3 linked regions of the Neobacillus sp. PS2-9 genome follow. The protein of the gene in region 2 binds, or shares a complex with, the protein of the main gene of each other region. Links are inferred from orthologs where the notes say so. Each region holds a gene or a part of one and is shown on either strand. Other genes may lie near its edges. The genes, in order: dnaX, holB and holA.

Region 1 (3,146 bases), 5.2 Mb from region 2 along the record:
TAACCCGTTGAATTCCTTCATCTTTTCCATTGCAATAACATCCTTTGGATCCTGGACAACACAAATGATACTTCTATCCCTGCGTTGATCTTCACATATATAGCAAGGATCCTGATCCGTGATGTGACCACAAACAGAACAATACGTTAAATTACGCTTTGCATTCACAAGCGCTTTTGCAAAATCAAGGACGGTGTCCTCTTTCATACTTAACACATAAAAGGCCAGGCGTGCAGCCGTTTTCGGGCCGATTCCTGGCAATTTCATAAAGCTGTCGATGAGCTTAGAAATCGGTTCAGGATAATGCATTACTATTTTTCCCCTTTAATAAAAGAGGCTGCACGTAAGAACAGCCTCTTTTGGTTTAATCAAGCTTAGAAAGGAAGGTTCATTCCCTTTGTGAATTGGCCCATTGTATTGTTTGTTAGCTCTTCAGCCTTTTTAAGGGCGTCATTTACAGCTGCTAACACAAGATCCTGCAACATTTCTACATCATCTGGGTCAACTGCCTCAGGTTTAATTTGTACATCTACCACTTCTTTATGACCGGTTACAACAACCTTAACCATACCGCCGCCAGCAGTTCCTTCAATCTTTTCTTGACCTAATTCTTCTTGAGCTTCCGCCATTTTCTTTTGCATTTTTTGCATTTGCTTCATCATATTTTGCATATTTCCCATTCCACCGCCACGCATCATTACACATTACCTCCATATAGTAAGTTATTATTATTCTATTATTTCTACGAACTCAGCGCCAAAAAGTTTTTTTGCCTCAGATATATGAGGTTCCTCATCCTTCCTGCTTGTTTCGCTGACTTCTCCTTCTTCACCATGCTGACTGTTCAAGAAACTTTCGCGAATGGCTCCCCATTGTTCCTCGGGTACACCCAAGAATAGAAATCTTTTACCAGTTAATTTTTGAAGTGCACCGGTAATCGCTTCTTGAAAATCCTTCCTATCTGTTGCCATTTGACAAATCATTTCATGCTTAAACTTTATAATTAAGGCATCCGACGAAGCTGCAACTGGCTCCGCATCATTTAACAAGGCTGCGTGCGATTTTATTAAGCTTGCCAGCATTTCGCCCCATTTACCTTTAATCTGATTTAAATCGTTTTTGGTAGCTACCTTTAATACTTCATTGATTTTACCAACTACAGGCTGGAATCCTTTCCTGGACACTCTCTGAGTTGGTTTTTGCTGCTGCGGTGCTGCATCTTGTGAGGTAACAGTGATCCCGCTGGTTTTTAATTGCTCTAGTTCATTTTCTAGTTGTTCAATCCTAGATAACAAATGGTCGACATTGGAAGGCTGTGCTGCTTCCTTTTCTATACTTTCCATTTGACAGAGCTTCACAATCGCCACCTCAAGAAATATCCGCGGATGGTTCGTCCATCTCATTTCTTGTTGTGTTTTATTTAAGAAGTCGATGACCTGATAGATTTGTCCGGTAGGAGTGGCTTCCGCCATCCTGCGAAATTCATCGTCAAGCATGACTCTTTCAAGCGACTCTTCAAGATTTGGTGCCGTTTTATAAAGCAGCATGTCTCGATAGAATAAAATCAAATCTTCGATAAATCGCGTTGGGTCCTTACCATGAAATAATAATTCCTCAAGCGCCTCTAAACCACTCGCCACATCTTTTTCTTGAAATGAGCTTGATAATTTATTCAAGAACCCTTGGGATACAGAGCCGGTCACGGTCAAGGCATCCTCTACCGTTACCCGATCCTGACTATAGGATATTGCCTGGTCTAATAGACTTAAGGCATCACGCATCCCGCCCTCTGCTGCACGGGCAATCATTTTCAAGGCATCCTCATCACATACTACGCCTGTTTCATCAACAATTAATTTCATTCGCTTCACAATAGAACCAGCTGTGATGCGTCTAAAATCAAACCGCTGACATCTAGAAATAATCGTTAATGGAATTTTATGAGGTTCTGTTGTAGCTAAAATAAAAATGACATGCTTCGGTGGTTCTTCTAATGTTTTTAATAAAGCATTAAAAGCACTAATGGAAAGCATATGTACCTCATCAATGATGTAAACCTTATAGGTAACAGCAGTCGGTGCAAATTTGACCTTTTCCAATACATCTCTCATTTCTTCCACACGAGAGTTGGAAGCAGCATCAAACTCTAGCACATCTGGAATCGTTCCATTGGTAATTCCACGGCAGGCTGCACATTCATTACATGGTTCTGATACAGGTGCTCGCTCACAGTTAATTGCCTTTGCTAAAATCTTAGCCGCGCTCGTTTTACCTGTTCCTCTTGGTCCAGAAAAAAGATAGGCATGTGATATCTTCTGTTGAAGCAGGGCGTTTTGCAATGTCTGCGTAACATGTTCTTGTCCTACTACATCGATAAATGCCTGCGGACGCCAAACACGATATAAAGCCTGATAAGCCAACTGACACCGCCCCCTTCAAAATAATTCATCCTAACCATTATAACGCATCCATTTTCATTTTTTCAAAGTGTATTCATAAGAGTTCACAAAAAAACTCATCTCCATTCTGAGATGAGTTGATTTATATACATATGTAACTGCCGTGCACCTTCCTTCGACTAACGCCCATAAGCGTTACTTAAGCAGTTAGCTCGACCCAGGCAACCCTGCGGCACATGAGAGCGTCCACTTAATGCTGCTTCCTTCCGGACCTGACATGGTTCATGGATTCCCATTGCGCAGGACCCGGGTGTCAACACCACTTACTTAAGGCAGACCCTACAGGCCATTAGCCTCGGGAAGGGATTCAGTCCCGCTAGAGCGGATTGCGGGTACAGGGCACCGCTACCTCCCCACCTAGCACGGCAAAGTTGATAACTAAGTTTAGTGCGTCGTATCTGACGCCTTTCTAATATACAACCAATCTCGAAAAAAAGCAATATTAATCAACTGTAAGTTATTGTAAATCTTCTATTCCTTTCCGTTCCTTCGTTGTTTCTCAAGTTTTTTCCTTTCTCTTAGCGACCTAAAAAAATCAGAGAGCAATTGGCCGCATTCAACTTCTAACACGCCCTTTGTCACTTCACTTTGGTGATTGAAACGGTCGTCCTGTAAAAGATTCATGAGCGTCCCTGCACATCCGCCCTTTGGGTCACTCGCACCATATACCACTCTTTTTACCCTTGA
Region 2 (3,040 bases):
ACGCAAGCTCCCAAAATGAAGGTTGCAAATATGAAACCCTTCTTGATAAAGACGGGCGAGGTTATCATATCCTTCACCAACATCAAATGGTTTTACCCCAGGAGATGCTTCAGGGATTATCCCCTTCTTATTCTTTATTTCTTTCTTGTCATTTTCCGTGGTTACATCTAAACGGCGCCTCAGATGTTCATTTTCAAGCTTTAAATAATGATTCTCTTCTAGTATTTCGGCTAGGTGCTGCTTTAATTCCCCTAGCTTCTGATAAAGATGTCCAATTTGTGTTTCCATATTACTTACTGACTCAAAAATTTCTTTTTTATCCACGTCTTCCACCTCATTAATCTGTGGATTGTATAGAAAAGGCACCTTCTTTAGTGATTTCATCCAAAGTATACTCCAGAACCCGCTCTTGTTCCTTTAGTTCAACCTGAAGCACCCGCTCTAATATATTTAATCCTACTACTTTTCCTGTACCTTGTGGCGTTTCAATGATTTCCCCTAAATCTGGAAGTAGTGCTTTTGCAGATTCATATTCATCATTTTCATATTTTAGGCAGCACATTAACCTGCCACATAAGCCAGAAATTTTGGTAGGATTCAATGAAAGATTTTGATCCTTCGCCATTTTAATTGAAACAGGGTCAAAATCACCTAAAAATGTGGAGCAGCACAGCATTCTTCCACAAGGGCCGATGCCCCCAAGCATCTTGGCTTCATCACGTACGCCAATCTGTCGCAATTCAATTCGTGTCCGAAAAATAGCTGCTAAATCTTTTACTAGCTCACGGAAATCTACTCTTCCATCGGCAGTAAAGTAAAAGATGATTTTATTTCGATCAAATGTATATTCAACATCCACCAGTTTCATATCCAGCTGATGTTCATTGACTTTTTCATTACATACTTCATAAGCTTCCTGGGCTGCAAACTTGTTTTCTTCGACAATCATTCGATCCTTTTGGTCCGCAATTCTGACCACCTTTTTTAATGGAAGGACGACATCGTGCTCCTCAACCTGTTTACGAGCAATGACAGCCTTTCCATATTCAACGCCACGGACTGTTTCAACAATGACAAAGTCATCCTTTTGAATGGAGAGCTCTCCTGGATCAAAATAATAGATTTTCCCCGCTTTTTTAAAGCGTACTCCTACAACATCATACAAATGAAGATCCCTCCTGCAATTTTAACACAAGCTGTTCCATCATCAGCTGAGGATTCATATTTGCCTGCAGCTTCCTTTTTGCATCAAGAATAGCTGACATTTGATCCGATATGCGCCGTCCAGATGATTGCAAGGCAAACTGTTTTAACCGCTCGTTTTCTTCAATGAAAACAATTTGCTCCTGCTTATCTAGCTGTATATATAGTAAATCCTTAAAGATAAGAAGTAAAAGATCTAAACCACGATTAATTTGTTCTTTTTCTCTAAAGTGTAAAAACCAATCCCCTTGGAGTGTGACCATTGCCTCCAACGGATTTTTTTTCAACACCTCATATAATTTTAACACTATTTTTTGGGCTTGTGCAAACCATTCATCGACATTTAATTTAAGAGCTTCCTCTAAATTATTTGTAAGCTGAGCTAGTAATGGCGCCTTAGTTGGTTTTACACCGTTTTCGACCAGTTTTTTAACCATCACTTGAGGGGCTAAAGGTTGGAATGCTAATATTTGGCACCTAGAAAGAATAGTAGGTAATATTTGTTGCATTTGCTCCGTCAATAAAAAGGCTACTGTTCCAGGATTAGGTTCCTCAAGAAATTTTAAAAGACTATTAGACGCACTTACACTCATTTTATCAGCATATGAGATTAAATATACTTTTTTCAAAGATTCTACACCTTTTTTTGCAAACTCTGCTTGTAGATTCCTAATCTGATCGACTTTAATAGATAGCCCGTCCGGTTCCACAATATGAACATCCGGATGATTTCCATTATTGATTCGTCGGCAATTATTGCAGGATTCACATGGTTTGTAACCATCGATTAGCGCTTCACAATAAAGGGATTTTGTTAGCAATATGCCTATTTCCCTTTTACCTGTTCCTCTCATGCCTTCAAATAGGTACGCATGGGCCACTCGATTTTTCACTAAGCTGTTTTTTAACATTTTTAGGACTGTTGGCTGTAGCTCTTCTAGTTGATCCCATGTTTTGACCAATGTAATCACTCACTTACTGTTTAAGATAGCTTAAGGTATTCATCAAATTAAAAATGTAAGGATTGTTCGATTGGAAGAACGAAAACTGTTGCACCGCCGACTTCTACTTCTACGGGGTATGGAACAAAAGAGTCTGCGTTTCCACCCATAGGTGAAACTGGTGACACTAGCTGTTCCCTAGCCCTACAGTTTTCTTTAATAACTTGAAGTGCTCGGTCAACTCGAATATCCTCCGTCCCAATCATAAAAGTGGTGTTCCCCGATTTTAAAAACCCACCTGTACTAGCTAATTTTGTCGCCCTAAAATTATTTTCTATTAAAGCCTTTGATAATCGGTTACTATCTTGATCTTGTATAACAGCAATGATAAGTTTCATGTGGAACACCCTCTCTTCTTAATTTTTCGGCAAAAGTTTTCTTACCTATATTATAACAGGTTATTGTCCTGCTTACATTTGTTATAGATAGGAACACGGGATTAATTCTGATATGTCAAAAAAAGGCCTAACAACTGTAGGCCTTTACTTTCCTAGTTTCTCATTAATCATTTTTACTGTTTGTTCATAGACCTCTTCAACTGTACCGGATGCATCAATACGCACAATTCGATCTGGGAAACGTTCCATTAATAGATAATATCCGTCTCTTACCTTTTGATGGAACTCGAGATTTTCTAAATCTAAACGATTGATCTCTCTTTCTTTATTTTTGTTAATCCGTTTTAACCCTAACTCTGGCTCAATGTCAAAGTAGATTGTTAACTGGGGCATTAAGTCTTCAATGGCAAACTGGTTAATAGACCATACCTCATCAATTCCTAGGCCCCTTGCATACCCCTGATAGGCTAGTGAACTATCAACAAACCGATCACATAA
Region 3 (3,093 bases), 3.6 Mb from region 2 along the record:
TGACCTAGATGCTAGGGCGTCGATAGCAATTACAAAGTCCGGTTTTGTATTTTCTACTACACCGAAAATAATATCACTTGTTTCAATCCCTGTTAGTCCCATCACTCCAGGAGCCAAGGCACTTACAGATCGATACCCTTCCTCCACATTTTCAGGTTGAAGCTGAAAGAGATGTCTTGTAATTAAAAGGTTTTCACAAACCATTGGCCCTAAAGCATCTGGAGTTACATTCCAATTTCCCAGTCCAACAACGAGGCACGAGTCTGTTTTCTTAATTCCAGACCCTTCTAGAAAATGAGCAAATTCCCTAGCAAATATTTCCTCTACCTTGTGCTGTGTGTCTGTGTTTTGCTGACGGATTCCTTGCACCTCTACCGTTAAATATCTTCCTGCTTTTTTCCCGAGCTGCTGCTCTCCTTGTTTTGTTACCTCAACCAAAGAAATTTTTATATCGTCAACATCTTTTTCCTTAATTATTACTCCCTCAATTTGTGAAAGGTCTTCCTCTTGCTCGACAGTCCCCTTTCTACCAGCTATCACCATTTCCCTTGCTTCAATGGCTAGGTCAGTTCTAACCGAGTATTGACTTAAGTCGATTGATTCACTCATACTCATTCACAATTCACTCCTAACATGTTCTCCATAAAATAGAAACTATTCCCTATTTTTGCCCTCTTCACTTCAAAACATGCAAGTTAAATAATTATCACTTTTCATTTGTGTATTGCAATATAGGCCATCGTTTGATAAAATACTTCTTGTTCTGAATTATTATTGATGAATGTAAAGTCGAGTTCATATAGTCTCGATTCTTTGTAGGAGGTGAATGTAATGCCTAACATTAAATCTGCTATTAAGCGTGTTAAAACAACTGAAGCTCGTAATGCTCAAAATACAACTGCTAAATCTGCAATGCGTACGGCTGTTAAAAAAGTAGAAGCTGCTGTTTCAACTAACGACGCTGCTGCTGCAAAAGAAGCATTAGTAAGTGCTGCTAGTAAATTAGACAAGGCTGCTGCAAAAGGTCTTATCCACAAAAATGCTGCTGCTCGTAAAAAATCACGTCTAATGAAAAAGTCAAACGCTCTATAATATAGCGCGCAATAAAAAAACGATTCCGCTCAGGAATCGTTTTTTTATGTTTCTTTACTTTTTTAAACGAAACAATAGCATCTCGATAAGCAAGGATTTGTTCATACCGCCTGTTTTCATTTGATAGTCAGCCTCAGCCAGCCATTCCATAAGTTTAGCTAATTCTTCATCTGTAAATTTATTTGCCTGCCCACTTGCTAATTTGACACGAAACGGGTGGGTTTTTAAGTAACCAGCAATTTGCTGTTGACCATACCCTCTTCTAGAGAGTTCCTTTACTTGATAAATTAAGCGAAATTGCCCGGCTAGTAAGGCAAGGATTTTAATTGGCTCCTCATTTTGCTTTAGCAAATCATAATAAATCCGTAGTGCCTCATCCAATTTTCGTTGAACCACTTTCTCAATTAAGGTAAAAATATTCTGTTCAAGAGATCGGGCCACTAATTTTTCAACTAAATCCACATCAATTCTTTTATGGTCTGCTGCATACAAAGCCAACTTATCCACTTCTGTGGTTAGCATAAACATATTTGTTCCAACTAAGGCAAGTAATTGATCAACAGCATTCGCTTCAATTTCAATTCCATTTCCTGCCGCACGATCCTTCACCCAGTTTTTCAACTCATGTTCATTTAACTTTTTAGCTTCTACTAGTTCTGCGTTTCTCTTCAGTTCTTTCGTGATTTTTTTTCGCTCATCTAATTTTTCATATGGCGCTGAAATAACCATCACCGTATACGGGGCTGGTTCTTTCAAGTAGGCTTCAAGTTTTGTTAAATCGTGTTCAACCTTTTCCTTCGTTTTCTCAGCAGTTAAAAATACGGGATTATGTAAAAAAACAACTTTTTTTTCACCTAGAAAAGGAAACGTTTCTGCATCCTCCAATGCCACATCAATGGGAGTCTCCTCTAAGTCATATGCAGAAAAATTAAAGTCCTTCTCTTCTTCGTCTAATATACGGTTAAGAAGTAGTTGCTTCGTTTCATTGATTAAATATGCCTCTGTTCCATATAATAAATAGATAGGAGCAATTTCTTTTTTTTTGATTCTCCTCCAAATATCCAATACCATTGTCCAGCGCTCCCCTTCATTTCACTTACATCTTATCGTAATGAAGCTTGGACGATTTGACAAGTACTTAAAGGGAATTAGCAATTAACTAATAAGTGCCAATTCCCGATCTATAATGAACGCCTGCAATATTCAGCCCTAGGATCTGTAATTGCCTGGCGGAGTTCCTAACGTAATAATAGTGTAGCCTTAACTGAATCATAGTATTTTGACAACTCTTGTCATTACAGGAAAACGGTAAAGGGAGGCTGGATTTTTTCAGCCAAATAGCTTATACTATATTTTGAAAATAGGAGGGGTAGATTGTGAATCAATTTGAAAAAAACGTGCAAAGCAAACGTAACGACGCTATCGATTCTGGAGTAGGATTTGGGGTTTCTTTTGGCTTCTTTGCTTTATTGTTCATTATCGCAACTGTTATTAAGCTTATCGGTTCATAATGAAGGGTTTACATACCGTAATCAAGGACTGCTACCTTGCAGTCTTTTTTTATTTCTTATTGAATGCTTTATCTTATGGTAAGAAGGTTGAAAAGGTTCCTTTCTGTTTATAAAAACGATACGTAATCGCTCCTTGTAAATCAGTTCGGTAAATGGTAGCATTGACTTTTTTTAACCGCTCAAGCACTTCTTGATGTGGATGACCAAAACGATTTTTTTCACCGGCAGAAATTAAAACTGTCTTTGGTTTAACTTGATGAATAAATAATTCAGCACTCGATGTCTTACTTCCATGATGTCCTGCCTTAAGTACATCAATTGTTAGATTTGGATATTTCTTAATAATTTTCTCTTCTCCTTCCTGATCAAGGTCTCCCCCGAAAAACCAATTCCGTCCCCCTAACCTTGAAACAAAGGCAATTGACCCACTGTTTCTTTCACCCGCAAAATTTCTTTCCGGAGAAAGGATAAAGAATTCAAATTCATCAAT

Evidence for each region.
Region 1: holB (region 2) and dnaX share a complex: the UniProt entries of both Bacillus subtilis proteins name them as parts of the DNA clamp loading complex. The link is inferred for Neobacillus sp. PS2-9 from one-to-one orthologs.
Region 3: holB (region 2) and holA share a complex: the UniProt entries of both Bacillus subtilis proteins name them as parts of the DNA clamp loading complex. The link is inferred for Neobacillus sp. PS2-9 from one-to-one orthologs.

Annotation. Positions count from the first base shown.
Region 1 is NZ_CP133269.1:6,228-9,373, forward strand. The notes cover bases 75-3,059. They hold dnaX (DNA polymerase III subunit gamma/tau), read right to left. Parts: upstream 2,421-3,059; coding sequence 729-2,420; downstream 75-728. Other genes in these bases: recR (recombination mediator RecR), read right to left, coding at 75-309; RCG25_RS00045 (YbaB/EbfC family nucleoid-associated protein), read right to left, coding at 375-698; tadA (tRNA adenosine(34) deaminase TadA), read right to left, coding at 2,931-3,059. Also shown: more of recR, read right to left, coding at 1-74; more of tadA, read right to left, coding at 3,060-3,146. UniProt on the Bacillus subtilis protein: Part of the beta sliding clamp loading complex, which hydrolyzes ATP to load the beta clamp onto primed DNA to form the DNA replication pre-initiation complex.
Region 2 is NZ_CP133269.1:5,186,706-5,189,745, forward strand. The notes cover bases 162-3,040. They hold holB (DNA polymerase III subunit delta'), read right to left. Parts: upstream 2,166-3,040; coding sequence 1,158-2,165; downstream 162-1,157. Other genes in these bases: yabA (DNA replication initiation control protein YabA), read right to left, coding at 162-384; RCG25_RS26000 (PSP1 domain-containing protein), read right to left, coding at 338-1,165; RCG25_RS26010 (cyclic di-AMP receptor DarA), read right to left, coding at 2,213-2,542; tmk (dTMP kinase), read right to left, coding at 2,687-3,040. In the rest of the region: more of yabA, read right to left, coding at 1-161. UniProt on the Bacillus subtilis protein: DNA polymerase III is a complex, multichain enzyme responsible for most of the replicative synthesis in bacteria.
Region 3 is NZ_CP133269.1:1,594,690-1,597,782, reverse strand. What follows is about bases 156-3,087. They hold holA (DNA polymerase III subunit delta), read right to left. Parts: upstream 2,164-3,087; coding sequence 1,147-2,163; downstream 156-1,146. Other genes in these bases: RCG25_RS07835 (DNA internalization-related competence protein ComEC/Rec2), read right to left, coding at 2,677-3,087; RCG25_RS07840 (YqzM family protein), read left to right, coding at 2,469-2,603; rpsT (30S ribosomal protein S20), read left to right, coding at 832-1,092; gpr (GPR endopeptidase), read right to left, coding at 156-609. Outside these bases: more of gpr, read right to left, coding at 1-155; more of RCG25_RS07835, read right to left, coding at 3,088-3,093. UniProt on the Bacillus subtilis protein: Part of the beta sliding clamp loading complex, which hydrolyzes ATP to load the beta clamp onto primed DNA to form the DNA replication pre-initiation complex.